Regions from separate parts of the Pseudomonas sp. MC6 genome, predicted to be linked through region 2. Evidence: predicted binding sites of a transcription regulator. Region 2 holds the regulator's gene; each other region holds the start of a gene.
What was found. The regulator FliA, encoded in region 2, starts transcription of late flagellar genes. The targets are predictions, from matches to a motif close to CTAAAGTTTNNNNNNNNNNNGCCGNTAA.
Positions count from the first base shown of each region.

Region 1: a site for FliA is predicted at 2,465-2,492, ahead of ACOYXE_RS00590 (methyl-accepting chemotaxis protein). Genes of this name have one in related genera too.
Region 3: a site for FliA is predicted at 5,508-5,535, ahead of ACOYXE_RS21830 (methyl-accepting chemotaxis protein). Genes of this name have one in related genera too.

Region 1 is NZ_CP186504.1:118,793-126,750, forward strand. Features, by position in the region: gene ACOYXE_RS00580 (inorganic phosphate transporter) at 1-1,156, opposite strand, end outside; gene ACOYXE_RS00585 (transporter) at 1,307-2,329, opposite strand; gene ACOYXE_RS00590 (methyl-accepting chemotaxis protein) at 2,607-4,229, shown strand; gene ACOYXE_RS00595 (hypothetical protein) at 4,340-4,786, shown strand; gene ACOYXE_RS00600 (PepSY domain-containing protein) at 5,092-5,397, opposite strand; gene ACOYXE_RS00605 (glycerophosphodiester phosphodiesterase) at 5,560-6,687, opposite strand; gene ACOYXE_RS00610 (DUF2025 family protein) at 6,909-7,235, shown strand; gene ACOYXE_RS00615 (antibiotic biosynthesis monooxygenase family protein) at 7,360-7,665, opposite strand; gene ACOYXE_RS00620 (CTP synthase C-terminal region-related (seleno)protein) at 7,665-7,958, opposite strand, start outside.
Region 2 is NZ_CP186504.1:3,247,470-3,255,427, forward strand. Features, by position in the region: gene ACOYXE_RS14495 (protein-glutamate methylesterase/protein-glutamine glutaminase) at 1-502, opposite strand, end outside; gene ACOYXE_RS14500 (chemotaxis protein CheA) at 552-2,822, opposite strand; gene ACOYXE_RS14505 (protein phosphatase CheZ) at 2,877-3,665, opposite strand; gene ACOYXE_RS14510 (chemotaxis response regulator CheY) at 3,684-4,055, opposite strand; gene fliA (RNA polymerase sigma factor FliA) at 4,222-4,962, opposite strand; gene fleN (flagellar synthesis regulator FleN) at 4,959-5,789, opposite strand; gene flhF (flagellar biosynthesis protein FlhF) at 5,906-7,246, opposite strand; gene flhA (flagellar biosynthesis protein FlhA) at 7,258-7,958, opposite strand, start outside.
Region 3 is NZ_CP186504.1:4,905,530-4,913,487, reverse strand. Features, by position in the region: gene ACOYXE_RS21850 (PepSY-associated TM helix domain-containing protein) at 1-1,174, opposite strand, end outside; gene ACOYXE_RS21845 (TonB-dependent siderophore receptor) at 1,253-3,757, opposite strand; gene ACOYXE_RS21840 (FecR domain-containing protein) at 3,845-4,846, opposite strand; gene ACOYXE_RS21835 (sigma-70 family RNA polymerase sigma factor) at 4,846-5,346, opposite strand; gene ACOYXE_RS21830 (methyl-accepting chemotaxis protein) at 5,651-7,531, shown strand; gene ACOYXE_RS21825 (SRPBCC family protein) at 7,678-7,958, opposite strand, start outside.

The sequences.
Region 1 (7,958 bases), 3.1 Mb from region 2:
TCTCGCTGGCTAGGTACATGTCATTGCGCACGTTACCCATGGCTTCGGCCGGGACTTTCGCCAGCGAACCGTAGCCTTTGACTTCTTCGCCAATGTGCCCGGTGAGGGCGGCGAGGGCGGGGATCAGTTGCGGCGTGGCGTCCTTGCTGCGCACGTAATCGGAGAGCACCGCACGCGGATCGGCGGGCGTCGGCAGCGGTGCGCTTTTCACCAGCGCTTGCTGAGTGACTTGCGCCACAGCGGCAAACTGCAGCGATTGTTCTTCCGGCATCGTGCGGTTCAAGGCATAGGCCATTGGCAGTGTGCCGACCAGAATCAACATGATCAGGCCCATGCCTTTCTGCCCGTCGTTGGAGCCGTGGGCGAAGGACACACCGGTGCAGGTCAGAATCAGCAAACCGCGAATCCACCATGGCGGCGGCGTGTTGCCTTCCGGCGCCTTGTACAGCGAGCGATTCTTCACGAACGCACGCAGCGCCAGCAGCAACAGCGCCGCACAGCCGAAACCCACCAGTGGCGACAGCAGCAGTGCGTAACCGATCTTGGTCGCCTGCGCCCAATCGACACCGCTGGTGCCGTCACGGCCGTGCATCAGGGCATTGGCCACACCGACGCCGATGATCGAACCGATCAAGGTGTGCGACGACGAGGCTGGCAAACCCAGCCACCAGGTGCCGAGGTTCCACAGGATCGCCGCGATCAGCAGGGCGAAAATCATCGAGAAGCCAGCGGACGAACCGACCTGCAGAATCAACTCCACCGGCAGCAACGCGATGATGCCGAACGCCACCGCGCCACTCGAAAGCAGCACGCCGAGAAAGTTGAAGAACCCCGACCAGACCACGGCGACATTGGGTGGCAGCGAATGGGTGTAGATCACCGTCGCCACGGCGTTGGCGGTGTCGTGGAAACCGTTGACGAACTCGAAGCCCAGTGCAATCAGCAGCGCGACGCCGAGCAGCAGAAACGGCGTCCAGGTGGTCACCACCGTGCCGAGTTCGTGCATGTCGTGCATCAGGCTGTAGGCGGTGAAGAGCATTCCCATCGCCAGCACGGCGAAAAAGATCACATAGGTGAATGGGCCGGTTTTCTTGTCGAGGGCAGGCCTGCCGCTGGCGGCGGACGCGGGGCTGGCGGTCAGGGAGGGAGTAGCCATGAGCGGACAATCCTGAGCGAGGAAAGGAATGTCGCCCATGATCGTTGCAGAATGTTACAGAGAGACTGCGCCATGTCAGTGTTTGGCTGATTAATCCAACCGTCGGTCTTAAGCCGTTGAGGTCCCCTGTGGGAGCGGTGCATTCCGTGGTCAATAATCCCCGCGCTTGCGAAATGCCCATCGCCCGGCAATCACGGTAAACGTCGCCACCAGCGCAACCAATATCCAGAACCCCTCCGGATCCTGCGACAACGGCACGCCACCCACATTCATCCCGAAAAAACCGGCAATGATGTTGATCGGCAGCGCCAGCACCGTCACCACGGTCAGAGTAAACAGCGTACGGTTGCTCTGTTCGTTGAGGTTGGCGGCGATCTCTTCCTGGAGCAATTTGATCCGCTCACCGAGGGCGGTGAGGTCGTTGATGATCAGCGCAAACTCCTCGGTGGATTTGCGCAGTTCCTTGACGTCCTCCTTCTGCAACCACGGCGGCGGCCGGTTGAGCAGACGCAGCAACGACCCCGGCTCCAGTGCCAACAATCGTTGCAGACGCACCAGCACCCGACGATTGGCACCGAGTTCGGCGCGGTTGGTCGACAGCCGCGAGGAGAGCAATTCGTCTTCGACCTGATCGACGCTCATGCTGGTCTTGCGCACGATCTGCGTGAGCACTTCGCCCTGATCGCGCAGCAGATGCACGAGCAGTTCCGAGGGCGAACGAAAGCGTTCGCCGGCCTTCACCGACGAGCGCAATTTGTCCACCGAGTGCAGCGGTTGCAGACGCGCGCTGACGATCAGTTTGCTGCGCACACAGACCCACAGCGTCGACACGTCCGAGGAGACCATGCTGCTGAGGTTGAACACCACATCGTTGACCACTGCCAGCAACGCCGAGTCGACATGCTCGATACGCGTCGAGCGCGAACCTTCGTGCAGCGCCTCGAAAAACTCTTCAGGCAATTGCAGATGACTTTTCATCCAGCGTTCGCACGCCGCATGCGCCAGATTGAGGTGCAGCCAAAGGAATTCGCCACTGTCGCTATCGTCCTGCAAGCAGCGCAGTGCCGTCGCCGAATCGACTTCGCGGCCCCGTTCGCCGGGCAGGAAACGAAAGCCGTAGAGCAGGCCAAACAGATCAGGATCGCGATGACTGATGTCGAGGCTGTGGTTCATGAGGGCTCGCTGCGAGGAGGGTGCGTCGGTCGCGCAAATGGCAGGTTCACTGAGCCGCATCATCGCAATGTCACATGACATTTAGATGACAGCAAAGTGACGTCAAATCAGCGACTTACCGGTGGTCTGGTTTTCTTCAAGAAGCGCTCTGGCGCGCCGATCACAGGTGCGTTAGGTTGCGCGCCATTGGCCATGAACCAAGGCTCGCCGACATGGATGTCCGGCACAATTTCACGCCTTACCGGGCGTACCTCATCCTTGTCCTGAGTATCTTTCGATGCTGCAAAAATCCCTGAGAGCGCAAATTCTCGCCCTGCTGAGCGGCAGCCTGCTGGCGGTGCTGTTGATTGCGCTGGCGTGTTTTCATTTCCTTTCCAACGGCGTGCAAAGCTACAGCCAGTTGATCGCCGGTCCCTTGCACACCTCGCAACTGATTGACGAAGCCAACCTGCAATTCAAGGTGCAGGTGCAGGAGTGGAAGAACGTCCTGCTGCGCGGCAAGCAACCGGCGGATCTGGCCAAGTACTGGAGCCAGTTCGAAGATCGTCAGCGCGATGTGCAGAACATCCTTGGTGAACTGGCCGGGCAGAAAGGCCTGGAGCCAAGCCTGAAAAATCGTATCGAGCGCCTGCGCGATGAGCATCGTCAGCTCGGTTCTGCGTATCAGAGGGGACGCGATGCCTACGTGGCTGCCGGTGGTGATCCGACGGCGGGTGACGCGGCGGTCAAAGGCGTTGACCGCGCCGCCAGCGATCAGATGAGCGAACTGGTCGCTGAGTTGCGCAAGCAGGGTAGTGCACAGTCGGCGCTGATCAGTGCCGAGGCCGATCGCACCGTGTGGCTGGGGCTGCTGGTGATGCTCGCGTCGGGCCTGTTGATCGGCCTGCTCAGTCTGTGGCTGGTTAACCGCAACCTGGTCGAGCCGATTCGCAAACTCATCGATTACGTCACTCAGTTGAGTCGCGGCAAACTCGCCGAACGTGTGGTCAGCGACCGTCAGGATGAACTGGGCAACCTCGCCGCAGCGGCCAATACCTTGCGCGACTTCCTCGCCGACACCTTCACCCGTTTGCAGCGCAGCGCCAGTGATCTGGACAGCGCCAGCGGTGAGTTGAATGCGATCGCCACGACCATGGCCGGCGGCACCAACGAGCAGTTCAACCGCACCGATCAGGTGGCCACGGCGATGAACGAAATGTCCGCCACTGCGCAGGAAGTGGCGCGTCACGCCGCCGATGCCGCGCGTGCGGCCGACGATGCCGACCAGTCTGCCCAGCAGGGTGAAAAGGTCATGCAGAGCACCATTCACTCGATCACGCAGATGCGCGGTGAAATCGCCAATACCGCCACGGTGATTCGTCGTCTCGAAGCCGACAGCGGCCGCATTGGCAAAGTGCTGGAAGTGATTCGTGGCATCGCCGAACAGACCAACCTGCTGGCGCTTAACGCTGCGATCGAAGCAGCGCGGGCCGGCGAGGCCGGGCGTGGTTTTGCGGTGGTCGCCGATGAAGTGCGTAACCTCGCGCAGCGTACGGCTGAGTCGATCATCGAGATCAACCAGATCATTCAGAGCGTGCAGACCGGTGCGGTGGATGCGGCGCAAGCCATCGACAGCGGCCAGACGCGCAGTGATGAAAGCGTTGAGCAAGTGACCCAGGCTGGCGCGATGCTGGAGCGCATCACTCACGCCGTGGAAGCGATCCGCGACATGAACCGTCAGATCGCTACTGCTGCCGAAGAGCAGACCTCGGTGGCCGAGGACATCTCGCGCAACCTCACCGAAATCACCTCGATCGCCAGCACCAACCTCGACAACGTCCAGCGCACTGAAAGCGCCAGCCAGAACCTGCATGGTCTGTCGGGGCAACTCAATGAAGTCACCGCTCGCCTGAGCGCCTGAGGTTATTGAGCGTGTACCGATTCGGATACCGAGTCGGTACACAGTCGATCTCAAATTGAGGCGGCCGTGGTCGATGACCGGTTATCTATAACCGGCATTGGAGCCTTTCCATGGTCAGCATCACTTCTGTTTCTATCAATCAGACCGTCAGCGCACCGACCAGCAAAACGTCGATCAGTGACGTTGGTGACGACACGTCTACCTCAGCAACCGCCAGCACGGGTGCGACTGCCGATACCGGTAAAGTCGCCGCCGGTGGAGGGGCCGCTCCGGCGGGTGAGAGCAGCTCCAGCAGCAGCGAAGAATCGGATTCGGTGAAAGAACTGCGCAAGCAGATTGCCGAGTTGCAGAAGCAATTGCAGGAAGAACAGCAGGCGTTGCAAGCGGCCCAGGCGAAGCAGGAAAGTTCTAATGCCAAAGCCGCCGAAGTAGCCGCCGCACAAGCGCAGATCACCGCTACCTCGGCGTCCCTGTCAACCGCTACCGCCTCGCTGTTGCAGGCGTTGCAGGGTTCTGACAGCAGCACTTCCGGTTCGCTGGTCAGCACCTCGGCGTGATGCCCTTTTCCCTCACCCTAGCCCTTTCCCGGAGGTAGAGGGGACTGACCGTGGTGACTATTTGAGCTACGCCGACCTGAAATATCGAGTCGTACTCAGGTCCTTGGTGTTTCCTGATCAGCTTCAAGATTTCGAGGCTAACTCAGGTCTTGAATAGCCCCCGATCGGCTCCCTTTCCCCCTCGCCCCCCTTGGGGGAGAGGGCAGGTGAGGGGGAGAAAATCTCACTGACAACCAATTAAAAAAGCCGAACACAAAAAAAACCGCACGATCTCTCAATCGTGCGGCTTTTGATAGTGCGTTCAATCAAGTGTCTTGCTTGTTGCTCAACACCTTGCCAGTGGTCGCATCAAAGTCCACATCAAACTCTTTACCATCAGCCGTCTTCAGCTCAACTTCATACTCATAACCATTGAAGTGGTTATCCAGATCCGTGTCAGTAATAGTCGCACCCGGATGCAGTTTCAGCGCTTCGGCGTTCATCGACTCCAGCGACTTGATCTTGCCCGACTTAACCAGTTCAGGAATCTGGTCAACGCGAACATCAGCCTGGGCCAGGCCAGCGGTAAGAGTCAGGGCGGCAGCAGTAAACAGGGCAGTCAAAGTTTTCATCAGTTCGTTCCTTGGGGTGATTCGTTTAAGTGGCCTCAGGTTAACCAGCGCAACTTAACTCACCCTTAAAACCCCGCACCCAAACAAAACGGGCAAGCCATGCACCTGCACAGAACCTGTGGGAGCGTGGCTTGCCCGCGATGAAGGCGCCTCGATTTCAGATCAGAAACCGTTGTTCTTCAACACCTGATCAACGGTGCCGGCCGCCGGGCGTTTGTAGAACTTCAACATCTCGCTGGCGCGGTTGGTGAAGATACCGTCGACACCGGCCGCCATGACTTTCTCGAAGTCCACCGGCTCGTCGACGGTATAGACATGCACCAGCAGGCCTTGATCGTGGGTGTACTGATTCATCCACGGTTGCACCAGATCCGAATAACTCTGATCGCCGCCCTTGGTCAGCTTCGCCGAAGGGCCGGTGCCGATGGCACCTTGGGCCTTGGCGTAATCCACCCACTGCTTGAACTCGGCTTCAGACTTCGGCTCTTGCTTGCCGTAGAAAACGTTTTTGTCTTTCTCGCCGGATTCGGCAAACGTCACCTTGGATTTCGGCTCGATGCTGCCTTCGCCAACCCACAGCAGGAGGATCTTCGGCACCTGCGGCATTTCTTTTTCCAGCAGGGCGAGGCTGTTCTTCTCGAACGTCTGCAGGATCACCTTGCCTTTACCCTGACCAACACCCAATGCACTTTTAGCCAGTTTCGAACCGGCCGGGCTCAGCCAGCCGCGATCCTGCAGTTTCTCTTTCAGGTCTTTCTCGATCCCGGGAAACAGTTGCGGCTCTTTGGTCTCGATGTACAGGCCCGGCTTGTGTTGCGGATTAGCCTGGGCGATGTCGATGATTTCATCGAGGGTCAGAATTTTCAGTCCGACGTAAGTCGGGCGCGCGCGATCCGGGTACTTGGTGTTGAACCAGCTACCGGCGTCGAGGGTTTTCAGTTCGGCCATGGTGAACGCGGTAGCCGAGGCGTCCTTGCGCTCCGGGAACTTGGTGGCGACGTCAGTAGTACGTTGCAGATTGTCGTCGTGCAGGGCGAACAGCACGCCGTCCTTGCTGCGCTGCAGGTCCATTTCCAGGTAATCGGCGCCCAGGTCGCGAGCCAGTTTGTAGGACGCCGCCGTGGATTCCGGTGCATCGAAAGACGCGCCACGGTGAGCAATCACGGCCGGGTGCGGGATGCCGTTGGTGGCAGCGATCGCTTTCGGATCAGTCTGGCTGGCGGCGTGCGCCTGACCGAGGCCGAGCAGCAGGCTCAGGACCAGAGCGCTTTTGGTGAAAGTGGCGGGCATGTTCGAGTTCCTTTCGCAGGGCATTTTCAAAGACGTATCTTTTAACAACTGAATCGATTGCGTGCTATCGCCAGACCGACATAAACGTATTAAAAGCGATTTTTCCTGCACTTTTGTGGCGCGGTTTGCAGTACGCTTTCTCTCGGCAGACGTCCCGGCAGAGGGCGCGCCGCTCAGTTGCCCTGCGTGTAAACCATCGATCATCTTTCGTGAGGTTTACCATGCGCATCACCTCCCAACTCATCTGCCAGGCTGCCGACGACCTCAAGGGCTTTGTCGACCTCAACCGCAAGACCGGTCAATACATCGTGCGCTTCAGCGAAGATTCGTTCGGTATGGACGTGGCCGATGACGGCATTATTCCTGTGAATGAATTCGTCTGGGCGCCGGTGACAGCGCAGACCATGACGCTTAAACGCGAGTTGATTCAGTTGCTGCTGGATCAGAATATCGATGAGCGGATCAACATCACCGAGCCGTTGCGCGTTTATATGAGCAAGGTTGAAGTGCCGGAGATTGAGGCGGTGCGCAGTCTGGTGCGCTGCTGAAGTTTTGCTGTGAGGGTGAGGGCCTCTTCGCGAGCAGGCTCGCTCCCACATGGGAACCGTGGTGTTCACAAATCCCCTGTGGAGCGAGCCTGCTCGCGAAGGCGGCCGCCAATGCGCCGCTATTTTATTGGCCGAACCGATACTCACGCTCCACCCGGCACACCCGCGTATGAAACGCCGAATACCATTCCGAGCGCCCACGCGCTTGAATCACCCGATGCTCAGGATGCTGCCGCCACGCCAGAATCGCTGCCTCGCTCTCCCAATACGACACCGTAATCCCTACGCCATCCGCCCCACGAACCGACTCGACACCCAGAAACCCCGGCTGCTCACTTACCAACGCGGCCATGCGCTCAGCCGCCTCGGTATACCCATTGTCACCCTCGGTTCGAGTCGAGGTAAAAATCACCGCAAAGCAGGAAGTCATCAACGTGACTCCCCACAAGCTTCAACAAACGCGCGCACCAGCGGCGGCATCTGCCCTTTGAGCGCGGCGCGTTCTGGTTGAAACAACGTCGCGACAAAGAAGCGGTGGTCCTTGAGTTCTATCGCGCGTAAATCCCCTGACGAATCATGACCGACCGCTTGTAGCCGATCATTCAACAGTTGCCGCTCGAACAGCGGATTCACACCGAAGCGGCAGCGATAGCCCTCACGAATTTGCGACGTTTCGTACGCCTTGGCGATCAACGACCCGGGAACCAAGTGAATACTGTCGAC
Region 2 (7,958 bases):
GACGTGCCGGTGCGCTGGTGCTGTGGCTGCTGAAGCTGGATGGCGCCGGTGCAGGCGTTGGCGCTGCGGCTGGAGCCGGTGCGCTATAAGCACTGAAACGACGGTTACTGCGCGAGATGCTATGGACCTTCTCGCACAACAGTTGCTTGACCTTCTCCGGGTTACGCGAGATGTCTTCGAAATTCTTCGGCAGGAAATCCACCGCGCCAGCGTCCAGCGCATCCAGAGTGACCCGGGCGCCTTCGTGCGTCAGCGAGGAGAACATCAACACCGGGGTCGGGCAGCGCTGCATGATGTGCCGCACTGCCGTGATGCCGTCCATCATTGGCATCTCGTAGTCCATGGTGATCACGTCCGGCTTGAGTGCCAGGGCCTGATCGATCGCCTCTTTACCGTTGGTGGCGGTGCCGACCACCTGAATGCTCGGATCCGCTGAAAGAATTTCCGAGACGCGGCGGCGGAAAAAACCCGAATCGTCCACCACCAGGACTTTGACTGCCATAAACACTCCATTAGGTGCAGCGGGACGTTGTCGCCCCGCCGCCCCGGATTCAAATACGCCGTGCGGCGTAACGCTTGAGCATGCTTGGAACATCGAGAATCAGCGCGATGCGGCCGTCACCGGTAATGGTGGCGCCGGACATGCCCGGAGTGCCCTGCAGCATTTTGCCCAATGGCTTGATGACCACTTCTTCCTGACCGACCAGTTGATCGACGACGAAGCCGATCCGCTGAGTGCCCACCGAAAGGATCACCACGTGGCCTTCACGCTGCTCTTCGTGAGCGGCGGAGCTGACCAGCCAGCGCTTGAGGTAGAACAATGGCAACGCCTTGTCCCGCACGATCACCACTTCCTGACCGTCGACGACGTTGGTGGTCGACAGGTCGAGGTGGAAGATCTCGTTGACGTTGACCAACGGGAACGCAAACGCCTGATTGCCGAGCATGACCATCAGGGTTGGCATGATCGCGAGGGTCAGCGGCACCTTGATGACGATCTTCGAGCCCTGGCCCTTGGTCGAGTAGATGTTGATCGAACCGTTGAGCTGGGAAATCTTGGTCTTCACTACGTCCATGCCGACACCGCGGCCGGAGACGTCGGAGATCTCGGTCTTGGTCGAGAAACCCGGGGCGAAAATCAGGTTGTAGCACTCGGTATCGCTGAGGCGATCGGCCGCGTCCTTGTCCATCACACCGCGTTTTACCGCGATGGCGCGCAGGACGTTCGGGTCCATGCCTTTGCCGTCATCGGAAATCGACAGCAGGATATGGTCGCCTTCCTGTTCGGCCGCGAGCACCACGCGACCGCCACGAGCCTTGCCCGACGCTTCGCGTTCTTCCGGCGACTCGATGCCGTGGTCGACGGCGTTGCGCACCAAGTGGACCAGCGGGTCGGCCAGGGCCTCGACAAGGTTTTTGTCGAGGTCGGTTTCTTCACCCACCAGTTCCAGGTTGATCTCTTTCTTGAGCTGACGCGCGAGGTCACGAACCAGACGCGGGAAGCGCCCGAAGACCTTCTTGATCGGCTGCATCCGCGTCTTCATCACGGCGGTCTGCAAGTCAGCCGTGACCACGTCGAGGTTCGACACGGCCTTTTGCATGGCTTCATCGCCGCTGTTCAGACCCAGGCGCACCAGACGGTTACGCACCAGCACCAACTCGCCAACCATGTTCATGATTTCGTCGAGACGTGCCGTGTCGACACGCACGGTGGTTTCGGCTTCGCTCGCCGGTTTTTCCGGTGGCGGTGTCGCCGGCGCACGGGCCGGAGCCGGTGCAGCAGCGGCAGCCGGTTTTGGCGCCTCGGCTTTTGGCTCAGGCTTGGCGGCAGGCTTGGGCGCTGCCACAGCGGCCGGGGCCTTGGCAGCCGGTGTGGCGACGGTCGAAGCACTGCCAGCAGCGGCGGTGCCGACTTCGGAGAACTTGCCTTTGCCGTGCAGTTCGTCGAGCAGCGATTCGAACTCGTGATCGCTGATCAGATCGCTGCCGGCCGCGGCGGCCGCTGGAGCAGCAGGCGCAGGTGCCGAAGCAATCGCCGATTCCAGCGCATCCACGGCAAAGTTGCCCTTGCCATGCAACTGATCGAGCAAGGCTTCGAATTCGTCGTCGGTGATGTCAGAGCTGTCGCCCTTGGCCGGAGCCGCAGGGGCTGCCGCCGCTGGCGCAACCGCGTCCACCGCAAACTGGCCCTTGCCGTGCAGTTGATCGAGCAACGACTCGAACTCGGCATCGGTGATTTCATCGCTCGCGGCTTCAGCGGCCGTTTGCGCAGGGGCAGCAGCGGCCGGGGCTTCGGCTTCAGCCTTGACGGCGTTCAGCGAATCCAGCAGCTGTTCAAATTCGTTATCGGTGATGTCGCCCGACGAGTCGCCTTCGACGACCAGTTCTTCGATCATCTCGGCCACTGGCGAAGCCGGGGCTGCGTCCGCCGATTGCGGTTCGGCCAGACGCGCCAGGGCGGCCAGCAGCTCCGGCGTGGCGGCGGTGATCGGAGCACGCTCACGAACTTCAGTGAACATGCTGTTCACCGCGTCCAGTGCTTCGAGGACAACGTCCATCAGTTCTGCATCAACGCGACGCTCACCCTTACGCAGGATGTCGAACACGTTTTCGGCGATGTGACAGCACTCCACCAGCTCATTGAGCTGAAGGAAGCCGGCGCCCCCTTTTACAGTGTGGAAACCGCGAAAAATTGCGTTGAGCAGATCTGCGTCATCCGGACGGCTTTCCAGCTCGACCAGTTGTTCGGACAGTTGCTCAAGAATCTCGCCGGCCTCAACCAGGAAATCCTGAAGGATCTCTTCATCGGCGCCGAAGCTCATTAATGGGGTGCTCCTACAGGTCTAAAAACCCAAAAAACCTAAAATTCCAAAACTCTAGAACCCGAGGCTGGATAACAAATCGTCCACATCGTCCTGACCGGACACAACGTCTTCTCGTTTATCGGCATGAATCTGCGGACCTTCACCCTGCGAGAGATGTTTTTGTGGATCTTTTTCTGCAAGCATCGCGGCGCGGTCATGTTCGATGCCCGCAAAGCGGTCCACCTGACTGGCCATGAGCACGAGTTTGAGCAAATTGCTTTCGACTTCGGTGACCAGTTGGGTCACACGCTTGATCACCTGACCGGTCAGGTCCTGGTAATCCTGGGCCAGCAGGATGTCGTTGAGATTGCTCGACACCGCACGGTTGTCCGTGCTGCTGCGTGACAGAAAACCGTCGACCCGGCGCGCCAGTTCACGGAACTCTTCAGCCCCGACCTCGCGACGCATGAAGCGACCCCAATCGGCGCTCAAGGTCTGCGCTTCGTCAGCCAGACCATTGACCACCGGCGTGGCGCTTTCCACCAGATCCATGGTGCGGTTGGCCGCGGCTTCCGTCAGCTTGACCACATAACCCAGGCGTTCGGTGGCGTCGGTGATTTGCGACACTTCCTCGGCCTGCGGCATGTTCGGGTCGATCTGGAAGTTGACGATCGCACTGTGCAATTCACGTGTGAGCTTGCCGACTTCCTGGTACAGGCCACGGTCACGGGTCTGATTGAGCTCATGGATCAGTTGCACAGCGTCGCCGAACCTGCCTTTTTCAAGGCTTTCGACCAGTTCGACCGCGTGTTTTTTCAGGGTCGACTCGAAATCGCCCTGTGAAGATTCGTTATGCTCCATAGCTCCCCCGCGCGTTCATCAGCCGATGCGTTCGAAAATCTTCTCGATTTTGTCTTTCAACGCCTGAGCCGTGAAAGGTTTGACTACGTAGCCGTTTACACCGGCTTGAGCGGCTTCGATGATCTGCTCGCGCTTGGCTTCTGCAGTCACCATCAGCACTGGCAGGTGCTTGAGTTTTTCATCGGCGCGCACGTGACGCAGCAGGTCGATACCGGTCATGCCCGGCATGTTCCAGTCCGTTACCAGAAAGTCGATGCTGCCGCTGTTGAGCACTGGAATGGCAGTCACGCCATCGTCAGCCTCGACGGTGTTGGTGAACCCAAGATCACGCAGCAGGTTCTTGATGATCCGCCGCATCGTTGAGAAGTCATCAACGATGAGGATTTTCATGTCTTTGTTCAATTCGACCTCCAAGCAGTCTTAAACGCGCCCAGCACCTGGACGCGCCACTTCAATCAATCGGCGCAGCACTTGAAGACTGTCTGGAGCACAACAGAGCAAGACCGGTGCCGTTCATCACCGCACCAGCCTCGTTCGCAGTGTCCCCACACTGCCTTCAGCGCGCTCGCCACTCCCCCAAACGCCCCCGCAAACGGGCCGCGCACTGGCTGTGTAACTGGCTGACCCGCGATTCACTGACGCCAAGGACTTCACCGATCTCCTTGAGGTTCAGCTCTTCGTCGTAGTACAGCGCCAACACCAGTCGCTCACGCTCCGGCAAATTGGCAATCGCGTCCGCCAACGCTGCCTGGAAACGTTCATCTTCCAGATCGCGTGACGGCTCAAGATGAGCACTCGCGCCATCCTCGTGCAGCCCTTCGTGTTCGCCGTCCTGCAACAGATCGTCGAAACTGAACAGGCGACTGCCCAAGGTGTCATTCAAAATCCCGTAGTAATCGTCGAGACTCAATTGGAGTTCGGCTGCAACCTCGTGATCTTTAGCGTCACGGCCGGTTTTAGCTTCAATTGAGCGAATTGCGTCGCTGACCATACGGGTATTGCGGTGAACCGAGCGTGGTGCCCAGTCCCCTTTGCGCACTTCGTCGAGCATCGCGCCGCGGATTCGAATGCCCGCGTACGTTTCGAAACTGGCGCCTTTGCTGGCGTCATATTTGGTCGAGACTTCGAGCAGGCCGATCATCCCGGCCTGGATCAGGTCTTCGACCTGCACACTCGCCGGCAACCGTGCCAGCAAGTGGTAGGCAATGCGTTTGACCAGCGGCGCGTAACGCTCGATCAGCTCGTACTGAGCGTCGCGTGCCGACTTCTTGTAGTAGTTCATACCGCTTGCTGTCATAGCACGGGCCCTGCCGTTTGCTGCACGAGGCGCTCGACGAAAAACTCGAGATGGCCACGCGGGTTGGCGGGCAGCGGCCAGGTGTCGACCTTCTGTGCAATGGCCTTGAATGCCAGCGCGCACTTGGAGCGCGGGAAGGCTTCGTAAACGGCACGCTGCTTCTGCACCGCTTTACGCACGCTTTCGTCGTAAGGCACGGCGCCGACGTATTGTAGGGCCACGTCAAGGAACCGATCCGTGACCTTGGTCAACTTGGCGAACAGGTTGCGCCCTTCCTGCGGGCTCTGCGCCATGTTGGCGAGGACGCGGAAGCGGTTCATGCCGTAATCGCGGTTAAGCAGTTTGATCAGTGCGTAGGCGTCAGTGATCGAGGTTGGCTCGTCGCAGACCACCAGCAACACTTCTTGCGCGGCGCGTACGAAACTGACTACCGAGTCACCAATACCCGCAGCGGTGTCGATCACCAGTACGTCGAGATTGTCGCCGATGTCGCTGAACGCCTGAATCAGGCCGGCATGTTGCGCCGGGCTCAGGTGGACCATGCTCTGCGTGCCGGACGCGGCCGGGACGATGCGGATGCCACCGGGGCCTTGCAACAGCACGTCGCGCAATTCGCAACGGCCTTCGATCACGTCGGCCAGTGTGCGTTTAGGGGTCAGACCCAACAAAACGTCGACGTTCGCCAGTCCCAGATCGGCGTCCAGCAGCATGACCCGACGGCCAAGCTCTGCCAGCGCCAGAGACAAGTTCACTGACACGTTAGTCTTGCCGACGCCACCTTTGCCGCCGGTCACCGCGATCACCTGTACGGGATGCATGCTGCCCATGTTATTTCTTTACCTTGTCTTGCATAGACGGAGGCCACATTACTGGCTGCGCGTTCACAACCGGAACAATGCATGGCAGACCATCGATGTAGGTACAAAAACTGTTCATGAATACCTCAGCCTACCTGCTTGGTCGGGCTGTGATAGATATCAGCGAACATGTCAGCCATGGCTTCTTCGCTGGGTTCTTCCTGCATTTGCACGCTGACGGCGCGGCTGACCAGTTGATGACGGCGCGGCAGATGCAAATCATCCGGAATCCGTGGGCCATCGGTCAGGTACGCGACCGGCAATTCATGACTGATCGCCAGGCTCAACACTTCGCCAAGGCTGGCCGTTTCATCCAGTTTAGTCAGGATGCAGCCGGCTAGCCCGCAACGCTTGTAACTGTGATAAGCGGCGGTTAGAACCTGTTTCTGGCTGGTGGTTGCCAAGACCAGATAATTTTTTGAACGAATGCCACGCCCGGCCAGACTTTCCAGCTGCATGCGCAGCGCCGGATCGCTGGCTTGCAGGCCGGCAGTATCGATCAATACCACGCGTTTGCGCAGCAGTGGATCCAGCGCCTGCACCAACGATTGGCCCGGATCGACGTGGGTCACCGGCACATTGAGAATGCGGCCCAGCGTCTTCAGTTGTTCCTGCGCGCCGATGCGGAAACTGTCCATGCTCACCAGCGCGACATTCTGCGCGCCGTATTTCAGCACGTAGCGCGCGGCGAGCTTGGCCAGCGTGGTGGTCTTGCCCATGCCGGCAGGGCCGACCATGGCAATCACACCGCCCTCTTCCAACGGCTCGACTTCCGGTACGGCAATCATCCGCGCCAGGTGCGCGAGCAACATGCGCCAGGCCTGACGCGGCTCTTCGATATCAGTGATCATCGCCAGCAGATCGCGCGACAACGGGCCGGACAGACCGATACGTTGCAGACGACGATACAGATTGGCTTGCGCCGGACGGCTGCCTTGCAGCTGATTCCAGGCCAGAGTGCCAAGCTGAACTTCCATCAGCTCGCGCAGGCTGTTCAATTCGAAACGCATCGAATCCAGGGCACGCGGATCAACGCCGCCGGAAGACTGCGCAGGCGCCGGGGCCGGACGCGCTGGAGCAGCGTAAGTCGGCTCGCTCAGCGGTTCAGCGGCAGTCAGCGGCAGGCCAGCGGTCAACGGCAGCCCTGCGAAGATCTGGCGATTGCTGTTGCCGTCGGCTTCGCCACGCAGGCTCAGTTCGGCCTGGGCGGTGACGATGCGCGACTGAGTCTTGCGCAGCTCGTCTTCGAGTTCCATGTTCGGAACCCGTGGCGCCAGCGCCGACAATTTGTAATCCAGTGCCGCCGTCAGCTCGACACCGCCAGCAATGCGGCGGTTGCCAATGATGGCGGCATCAGCGCCCAGCTCATCACGAACCAGCTTCATGGCCTGACGCATATCGGCGGCAAAGAAACGCTTAACTTGCATAAACCACTACCTCAGCCGTTGGGCCCTACTGTCGCAACGATGGTCACTTGCTTGTTGTCCGGTATTTCCTGGTAGGCCAGCACATGCAATCCAGGGACTGCGAGGCGGCCAAAGCGCGAGAGCATCGCGCGGATCGGGCCAGCGACCAAAAGGATCACCGGCTGACCTTGCATTTCCTGACGCTGCGCCGCTTCGATGAGCGAACGCTGCAGCTTCTCGGCCATGCTTGGCTCCAGCAGAACGCCCTCTTCCGAGCCTTGTCCTGCCTTCTGCAGACTATTGAGCAATATTTGTTCCAACCTTGGTTCCAAGGTGATCACAGGCAGCTCCGACTCAGTGCCTACAATGCTTTGGACGATGGCGCGGGATACGCCGACCCGTACCGCAGCCACCAACGCGGCGGTATCTTGACTCTTCGCGGCGTTGTTGGCGATGGCTTCGGCAATGCTGCGGATATCGCGCACCGGCACGTGTTCGGCGAGCAGCGCTTGCAGCACCTTGAGCAACTGCGACAACGTGACCACGCCCGGCACCAGCTCTTCTGCCAGTTTCGGCGAGCTCTTGGCCAGCAATTGCATGAGTTGCTGCACTTCTTCGTGGCCGATCAGCTCGCTGGAGTGCTTGTATAGAATCTGGTTCAAGTGAGTCGCGACCACGGTGCTGGCGTCCACCACCGTGTAACCGAGGGATTGTGCCTGCGCACGCTGGCTGA
Region 3 (7,958 bases), 1.7 Mb from region 2:
CTGCTTTGCGTGCCTTGCTGATACGTCGAGCCTGCCATTTTCGCCACCAGATGTAGACGCCAGTCGCTGACAGTCCTGCAATTAAAACACCTAACACCGCGATCATTACCTGCCCGGTCACACCAATGATCCGTCCACCATGTATCGGGAGCTGCAACCGATAAAACTGCTCTCCCAACGTTCCCCGCCCTGCAATCTCCTGCCCTAACAAGCGCCCGTCCGTACCGTGAAAGAACAACCAGGATTTACCATGGGCTTCAGTGTCGTGCTGCCCAAATCCAGCGCCGTAGAAGTTGTACTCAAAGCTGTAATACAACTCCCCGATCGCAGCAGTCAGTCCTAACCTTTTCCCCTCCTGTAGTGCCCTTTCGTACGCTTGCTGATAACTCAACTGCGTCACCCCAAGATCACCAACAGGCATTCGCCCTCGAGCCTCATAGACGCTCGGCTCAATCGGCGAAAACAGCGACACCGCAGGCTTGAACACCTGGCTCGGTAAGTTCATCGCTACGCTGCTGATGGCGATCGGCAACAACAACAGCCACAACCACAATCCCCCCGCACGATGCAGATCGAAGTTCAGCCGGTAGGCATGCCCACCCTTGACCTTCCAGGCCGTCGACCACTTCTTCCAGAATGGCTTTCCTCTCGGTAATGTCAGCCATAGCGCCACAAAACAATCGATCACCCAGGCAACGGCCACCAACCCCATCAGCCACAATCCCCAGTTCCCCGGCAATGTCAGGTTGTAGTGAAACTCAAGGATGAACGGGACAAAATTCTTCCGTTCAAAACAGCACTCCCCCCAATAACGCTGACCCGTCTGCTCAGCGCTCACCGGGTCCAGATAAAACACCTGATTACGTTCGTCGAATGGCTTACCCGTCGCCGGATCATTACGTGGAACTGCCGCCAGTAAAGCGGTATGCCCCGCCTCATGCGGATACTCCATGTACCAGACCTGCAGCTTCGGATGCGCAGATTGCACCGCATCAACCAATTCACCCGGCGGCAGTCTAGAGCCCTGCGCAGAGGCAGCATAAAACTCCGGGTTCAACCATTCATCCAACTCATGGTTGAACGCCAGAATGCTTCCAGTAATCCCGGCCAACAGCAAAAACACTGCGGTAGCCAAACCGATATATCGATGCAACAACACCAAAAACGCACGCATTGGAATTTCCCCCCAGAAACGACAAAGCCAGCCCCTGAACATTCAGGGGCTGGCTTTTTTATGCACAGGACCAAAGGCTTAGAACTGGTAGCTGACCGTCGCCGCCACGTTGCGCTCTTCACCCATGTAGCAGAAGTTCAGGCTCGCGCAGGAAGCGACGTAGGACTCGTTGGTCAGGTTGTTCGCATTCAGACGCACATCGACGCCCTTCAAGCCGACCTTGCCCAAGTCATAGCCAATCGAGGCATCGAACAGCGTGTAGGAAGGCACCTTCAGGGTGTTTTCCGCATCGGCCCAGCTGTAGCCGACATAACGCACGCCGCCGCCCAGTCGCAGGCCATCGAGTGCCGCGCTGTCGAACTTGTAGTCCGCCCACAACGACGCCATATGACGTGGCGCTTGCGTCGGTGAGTTGCCTTTGTTCTCAATCACGTCGGTCGGGGTGCTCAACGTACTGACCATCGACTTCGAGTATTCGATATCGGTGAAGGTGTAGCTGCCAAGGACTTTGAGGTTATCGGTCAGCTGCATGTGCGCTTCCAGCTCAAGACCTTGGGAGCGCACAGCACCCACCGCGCGATAGAAGTTTTCCTGCGGCAGTTTGGTCGCCAGGTTCTCCTGATCAATGCGAAACAGCGAGGCGGTGAACAGGTTATCAGTGCCCGGCGGCTGATACTTCAAACCGACTTCCCACTGTGTGCCGTCGGTAGGTGCCAGCGGATTACCGGCGCTGTCGGCATAGGAGTTCGGGTTGAACGACTCCGAGTAACTGATGTACGGCGCCAAGCCGTTATCAAACAGGTACAACGCACCGGCACGGCCAGTGAGCTTGGTGCGGCGATCATTGATCTCTGTGCCAACCGGACGTCCGGCTTCAGCGATACGGTTTTCGTCCGAAGTCTCGACCCAGTCCTGGCGCAGACCCAGCGAGAAACGCCACTTGTCCATCTCGATCAAGTCTTGCAGGTAAACCCCGGTCTGTTCCAGACGGCGCAGGTAACTGGTCTCGCCATACATGTCGATCGCCGAGTTGCCATACACCGGATTGAAAGCATTGATCGGCGTGAGTCCGCCACTGGTCCAGTCGACCACGGTTTTACGCCGCTGATAATCCGCGCCCATCAGCACCGTGTGTTTGGTCGCACCGGTAAAAAATTCCGCCTGGAGCATGTTATCGACGATAAACGCATGCAGACGCTCGTCCCCGCCGGTGTAATAGCGGTTCAGCTCGTTGCTGCTCGGCGAGGTCCAGCCATAGGCGTAGACCTGATCCATGTTCACTTTGGAATCGAGGTAACGGAAGTTCTGGCGTGCGGTGAAGACATCGTTGAAGCGATGTTCGAATTGATACCCGAACGACTGCTGATCGCGCGAGTAACCATCAACGCCTGGCTCACCTTCGAAGAAGTGCGGCGAGATGCGGTTGCCATTGCGCTGATGAATCGTGCCGTCGGCGGGCACACCACCGTGGTAACCGCCATCCGGATCGTGTTGCAGATAAGCCTGCAGGGTCAGCGAAGTGTCTTCACTGAAATCGATACTCAGCGTGGGTGCGAGGGCGAAGCGTTTTTCCTTGTTGTGGTCGAATTGCGTGTCGGACTGATCCGTTAACCCGGTCAGACGATAGGCGATACGCTTGTCGTCATCGACCGGGCCGCTGAAATCAAAACCGACTCCACGCTGACCCTGCGTCCCGACCGTGGCTTGCACCTGATGGTAAGCCTCATAAAGCGGTTTCTTGCTGGTCAGCGCCACCAGGCCGCCGGGCGAACTGCGGCCATACAGCACCGACGACGGTCCCTTGAGAATGTCCACGCGCTCAAGGAAATACGGGTCGACCTGCATGGTGCTGTAAGTACCGCTGTCGCCCATCGACTTGAGGCCATCGAGATAGATGTTGTCCACCGAGCCATCGTTGAAACCGCGCATCGCTACATAGTCATAGCGATGAGTCGCGCCATACGGATTGGTCAGCACGCCCGGGATGTAACGCATTGCCTGCGAGACAGTCTGCGAGCCTTGGTCATCCATTTGCTCGCGAGTGACCACCGATACGCTTTGCGAGGTTTCCAGCAACGCGGTACTGGTCTTGGTGGCGATCTGGCTGTGAGTGGCGTTGTAGCCATCCATGCTGCCCAAAGCGTTGCCGAGGGCGAAGCCTTTGATGTCGGTGGTAGGCAGGGCCAGTGCTTCGGTCTCAGCCAATGGGCGCAGGATGTAACTGCTGCCGTCCTGACTAACCGCTTCCATACCGGAGCCACCGAGCAAATGGCTCAACGCCTGATCGGTCGAATATTCACCCTGTACGCCCAGCGATTGCCGGCCCTGAGTTTGCTGCGGGGTCATCGACAACGTGATGCCAGCCTGACGGGCAAACTGATTCAGCGCCTCACCGAGAGGGCCCGCAGCCACGTTGTAGCGGTGGCTGACTTCACTGCCAGCGGGAGCCGCCGCCATGCTTATTGCAGGCATCACACCAACGCCCAATGCAGTCGAAAACAGCGCCGCTCGAACGGCGTGGCGCAACAGGCCAGATTCGGCAATGAAATTCAGAGAGTTCTTACAGGTGGCGCGGACAGTCATTGTAGGTTTCCGTAGGCAGTCGCGAAGGCTGAGTTGAAGTGCTTACTGACTAAGCCGGACTTGCTGCAAAAACCCGCCAAAAAAATTTCAGACCGCACGTTCCAGAGTCACCCACCAGCGCGTGCGATAGCGCAATTGCACCGGCAACGTCTGCGGCAGAATCGCCAGCAGTTTGTCGGTGTCTTCCAGACGGAATACGCCGGACAGACGCAGCTCCGCCACTTGCGGCGCACAGTTCAGAAAGCCCTGCCGATAACGCGCGACTTCGGCGAGAAAGTCACCCAGACGCATATTGCGTGTGACGATCAAGCCATCGATCCAGGCGCCAGCGTCCATGTCCAGCGTCGGGGCCGGGCGGACCTGGTGATGGTCGATCAGATAACTCTGCCCGGCGAGTGCTTCTACCGAGGTGCCGCCGGAGTGGATGGCAACCTGGCCATGGGTGACGCTGAGCCGCGTGCAGTCATTGTCCTGACGCAGGATGAATCGGGCATCGACGGGCTCATAAGTCCCGTGACGATTTTGTACCCGCAGCGGCCGATCAGTCGGCGCGCCCTCGTCGGAGCCACCACACGTGACAATGATCTCGCCGCGAGTCAGTTTGATCAGGCGCTGTTGCGCCGTGTAATCCAGATCCACCGCGCTGGCCGTGTTCAACTCGATCCGGGTACCGTCCGGCAACTGGAAGGCGCGCCGCTCGCCCGTCGCCGTAGCGTAATCGGCGCTCCATTGCTGCCACGCGGCAGTGTCCTTGGCCAGCCAGGCGGCGGAACCCATCAGCAATGCGCCAGACAACAGCTTCAAAGCCTGCCGACGGCCAAGGCCTTGGGCACTGTTTTCCAAAGTATTGAACGCCACCTGCGCACCGGGTACTGCACGCAGATTGTTGCTCAATTCGGCTTGCAGCGACTGCACGCGTTGCCAGGCCAGTTCATGCTCGTGGTGTTCGGCACGCCATTGCTCACACTGGCGATTCAACCGCGAATTGCCATGGTTATTGCGCAAGCGCAACAGCCAATGGATGGCTTGTTTGACCACGTGTTGCTGTGGCTCGGCACGGCGACCGAGTGCGGTGTGATCTACAGGCATCAGCTTTCGTACCGCAGCACGTAGCAGTGATACAGCGCATCGGCGACGTAACGCTCAACTGAGCGCAACGACAGGCCCATCTGCTCGGCAATCTGCTTGTGGGTCAAACCTTCGCACTGCGCCAGCAGAAAGGCCTGACGCACTTTCGGCTTCAGTCCTTCAAGCATGCGCGCGATGTTTTCCAGCAGTTCGATCACCAGCGCCCGGGCTTCGGCACTAGGCGTCTCGGCTTCGGGCAAATGAGCAATGGTTTCCAGATAGGCCCGTTCGATTTCTTCGCGACGCCAATGGTCGATCACCAGCCCGCGAGCGATGGTCCGCAGGAAAGCGCGCGGCGCCTTGAGTTCGAGGCGTTCGGTGCGTTGCAGCAGACGCAGGAAAGTGTCCTGCGCGAGATCTGCCGCATCCGCCGCATTGCCCAGCCGTGCGCGCAGCCAAGCGTTAAGCCAGCCGTGATGACTACTGTAAAGCGCCTGTACTGCAAACTCAGGTGAGGACATGAACGCGGACGTCACAAATGATAATTAGTCGCATTGTCATGAAGGGTTACGGAATTTGCAACCGTCGCTCGAACATTGCTCCTGGAAAACACCTGGTTGAAAGCTCTGGCACGCCGTTCGGCGGGAATCCGGCAGAAATACCATCCATTTCCCGCTCAACCCTAAGATTTCTCCGACACGTGCCGACAGACTGGTGAGACATGCGTGCACCAAAGTAGAGCGGCCAGAAGAACGCTGCCTGCGCTGTACATGGAATGTTGCATCCGGAACGCATCCCCACTTTTCGCATAAGAAGTCCCATGAAATGAATCTCAAGTTCAGCCATAAAATCCTGTTGGCCGCCTCGGGCGTCGTGGTCCTGGCGTTCGCGCTGTTCACCCTCTACAACGACTACCTGCAGCGAAACACCATTCGCCAGAACCTCCAGTCCTCCGTACAGCAGGCCGGTGATCTGACCGCCAGCAGCGTGCAGAACTGGATGAGCGGGCGGATTCTGGTGCTGGAAAACCTCGCGCAGAATGTTGCGCATCAGGGCAAGGACGCGGATTTCCCGGGTCTGGTCGATCAACCGGCCTTCACCTCGAATTTCCAGTTCACCTACGTCGGTCAGGCCAACGGTGTGTTCACCCAGCGTCCTGACGCGAAGATGCCTGACGGCTATGACCCGCGTCAGCGCCCTTGGTACAAGCAAGCCGTGGTAGCTGACAAAACCATGCTGACGCCGCCGTACATGGCTGCTGTCGGCGGGCTGGTGGTGACCATTGCCATGCCGGTGAAAAAGAACGGCGAACTGCTCGGTGTGGTCGGTGGTGACCTGAGCCTGGAAACCCTGGTGAAGATCATCAACTCGGTGGACTTCGGTGGCCTGGGCCATGCGTTTCTGGTCAGCGCCGACGGTCAGGTGATCGTCAGCCCGGACAAAGACCAGGTCATGAAAAACCTGAAAGACATTTACCCGAACACCAGCGTGCGCATCGAAAAGGGCAACCAGAACGTCGTGCTTAACGGTCAGGAACGTATTCTGTCGTTCACTCCGGTCAGCGACCTGCCGAATGCGCAGTGGTACATCGGTCTGTCGATCGATCGCGACAAGGCCTACGCCGCACTGAGCCAATTCCGCACTTCGGCGTTGATCGCGATGTTTGTCGCCGTGGCCGCGATTGCCTTGCTGCTGAGCCTGTTGATCAACGTTCTGATGCGTCCGCTGACCACCATGGGCCGCGCGATGCAGGACATTGCTCAGGGCGAAGGCGACCTGACCCGTCGTCTGGTGGTTGAGAGCAAGGACGAATTCGGTGAGTTGGGCAGTGCGTTCAACCAGTTCGTTGAACGGATTCACGCGTCGATTTCCGAAGTGTCCTCGGCAACCCGTCATGTGCACGATTTGTCGCAACGGGTGATGGCGTCGTCCAACGCCTCGATCATCGGCTCCGACGAGCAAAGTGCACGCACCAACAGCGTCGCTGCGGCGATCAACGAACTGGGCGCTGCTACTCAGGAAATCGCCCGCAACGCTGCCGATGCTTCGCAACACGCCAGCGGCGCCAGCGAGCAGGCCGATGACGGTCGTCAGGTGGTCGAGCAGACGATTCAGGCAATGACCGAGCTGTCGCAGAAGATCAGCCTGTCGTGCACGCAGATCGAAACCCTGAACGCCAGCACCGACAACATCGGCCATATCCTCGATGTGATCAAAGGGATTTCGCAGCAGACCAACCTGTTGGCACTCAACGCTGCGATCGAAGCGGCGCGTGCCGGTGAAGCCGGACGTGGTTTTGCGGTGGTGGCGGATGAGGTGCGTAACCTCGCCCATCGCACTCAGGAATCGGCGGAAGAGATCCACAAGATGATCACTTCGCTGCAGATCGGTTCGCGCGAAGCGGTGACCACCATGAACGCTAGTCAGGCCTCCAGCGAGCAAAGCGTGGAAGTGGCCAATCAGGCAGGTTTGCGTCTGGTCAGCGTGACTCAGCGCATTGGTGAAATCGACGGTATGAACCAGTCGGTGGCCGCGGCCACTGAAGAGCAGACCGCCGTGGTGGAAACCCTCAACGTCGACGTTAACCAGATCAACCTTCTGAACCAGCAGAGCGTGGCCAACCTCAACGAGACGTTGAAGGATTGTGATGCGTTGTCGCAGCAGGCTAATCGCCTGAAGCAACTGGTCGACAGTTTCAAAATCTGATTTTCAGATTGAAGACCGCGTTATCGTTCTTCGCGAGCAGGCTCACTCCTACAAATTAAATCGGGTTCCATCTGAAGGAACCCGATCAACTGTAGGAGTGAGCCTGCTCGCGATAGCGGTCTAGAACTCACCGCCGAACTCAGGCCTTAAACAAACAGCCTCAGCACATTCCCCATCGCATCATCCGCAAACCCCTGCACAAACTCCTTGAACCCCGGCAGCGCCTCTTCACCCCCCGAAGCAGGCTCGGCAATGATCGTCCACGTCGCCCGGGATTTGCTTGCGCCCAGCGATTGCACATTCATCGCCGCCCACAGATTCGCCACGCCCAAGGTGTTGTAAATCGTCGTCCAGGTCATGCTTCGTGCGTGTTCATCGCGGGAGTTCAGTTGCTCAACCACCACGTTGCCATCCTTGAAGCATTTCT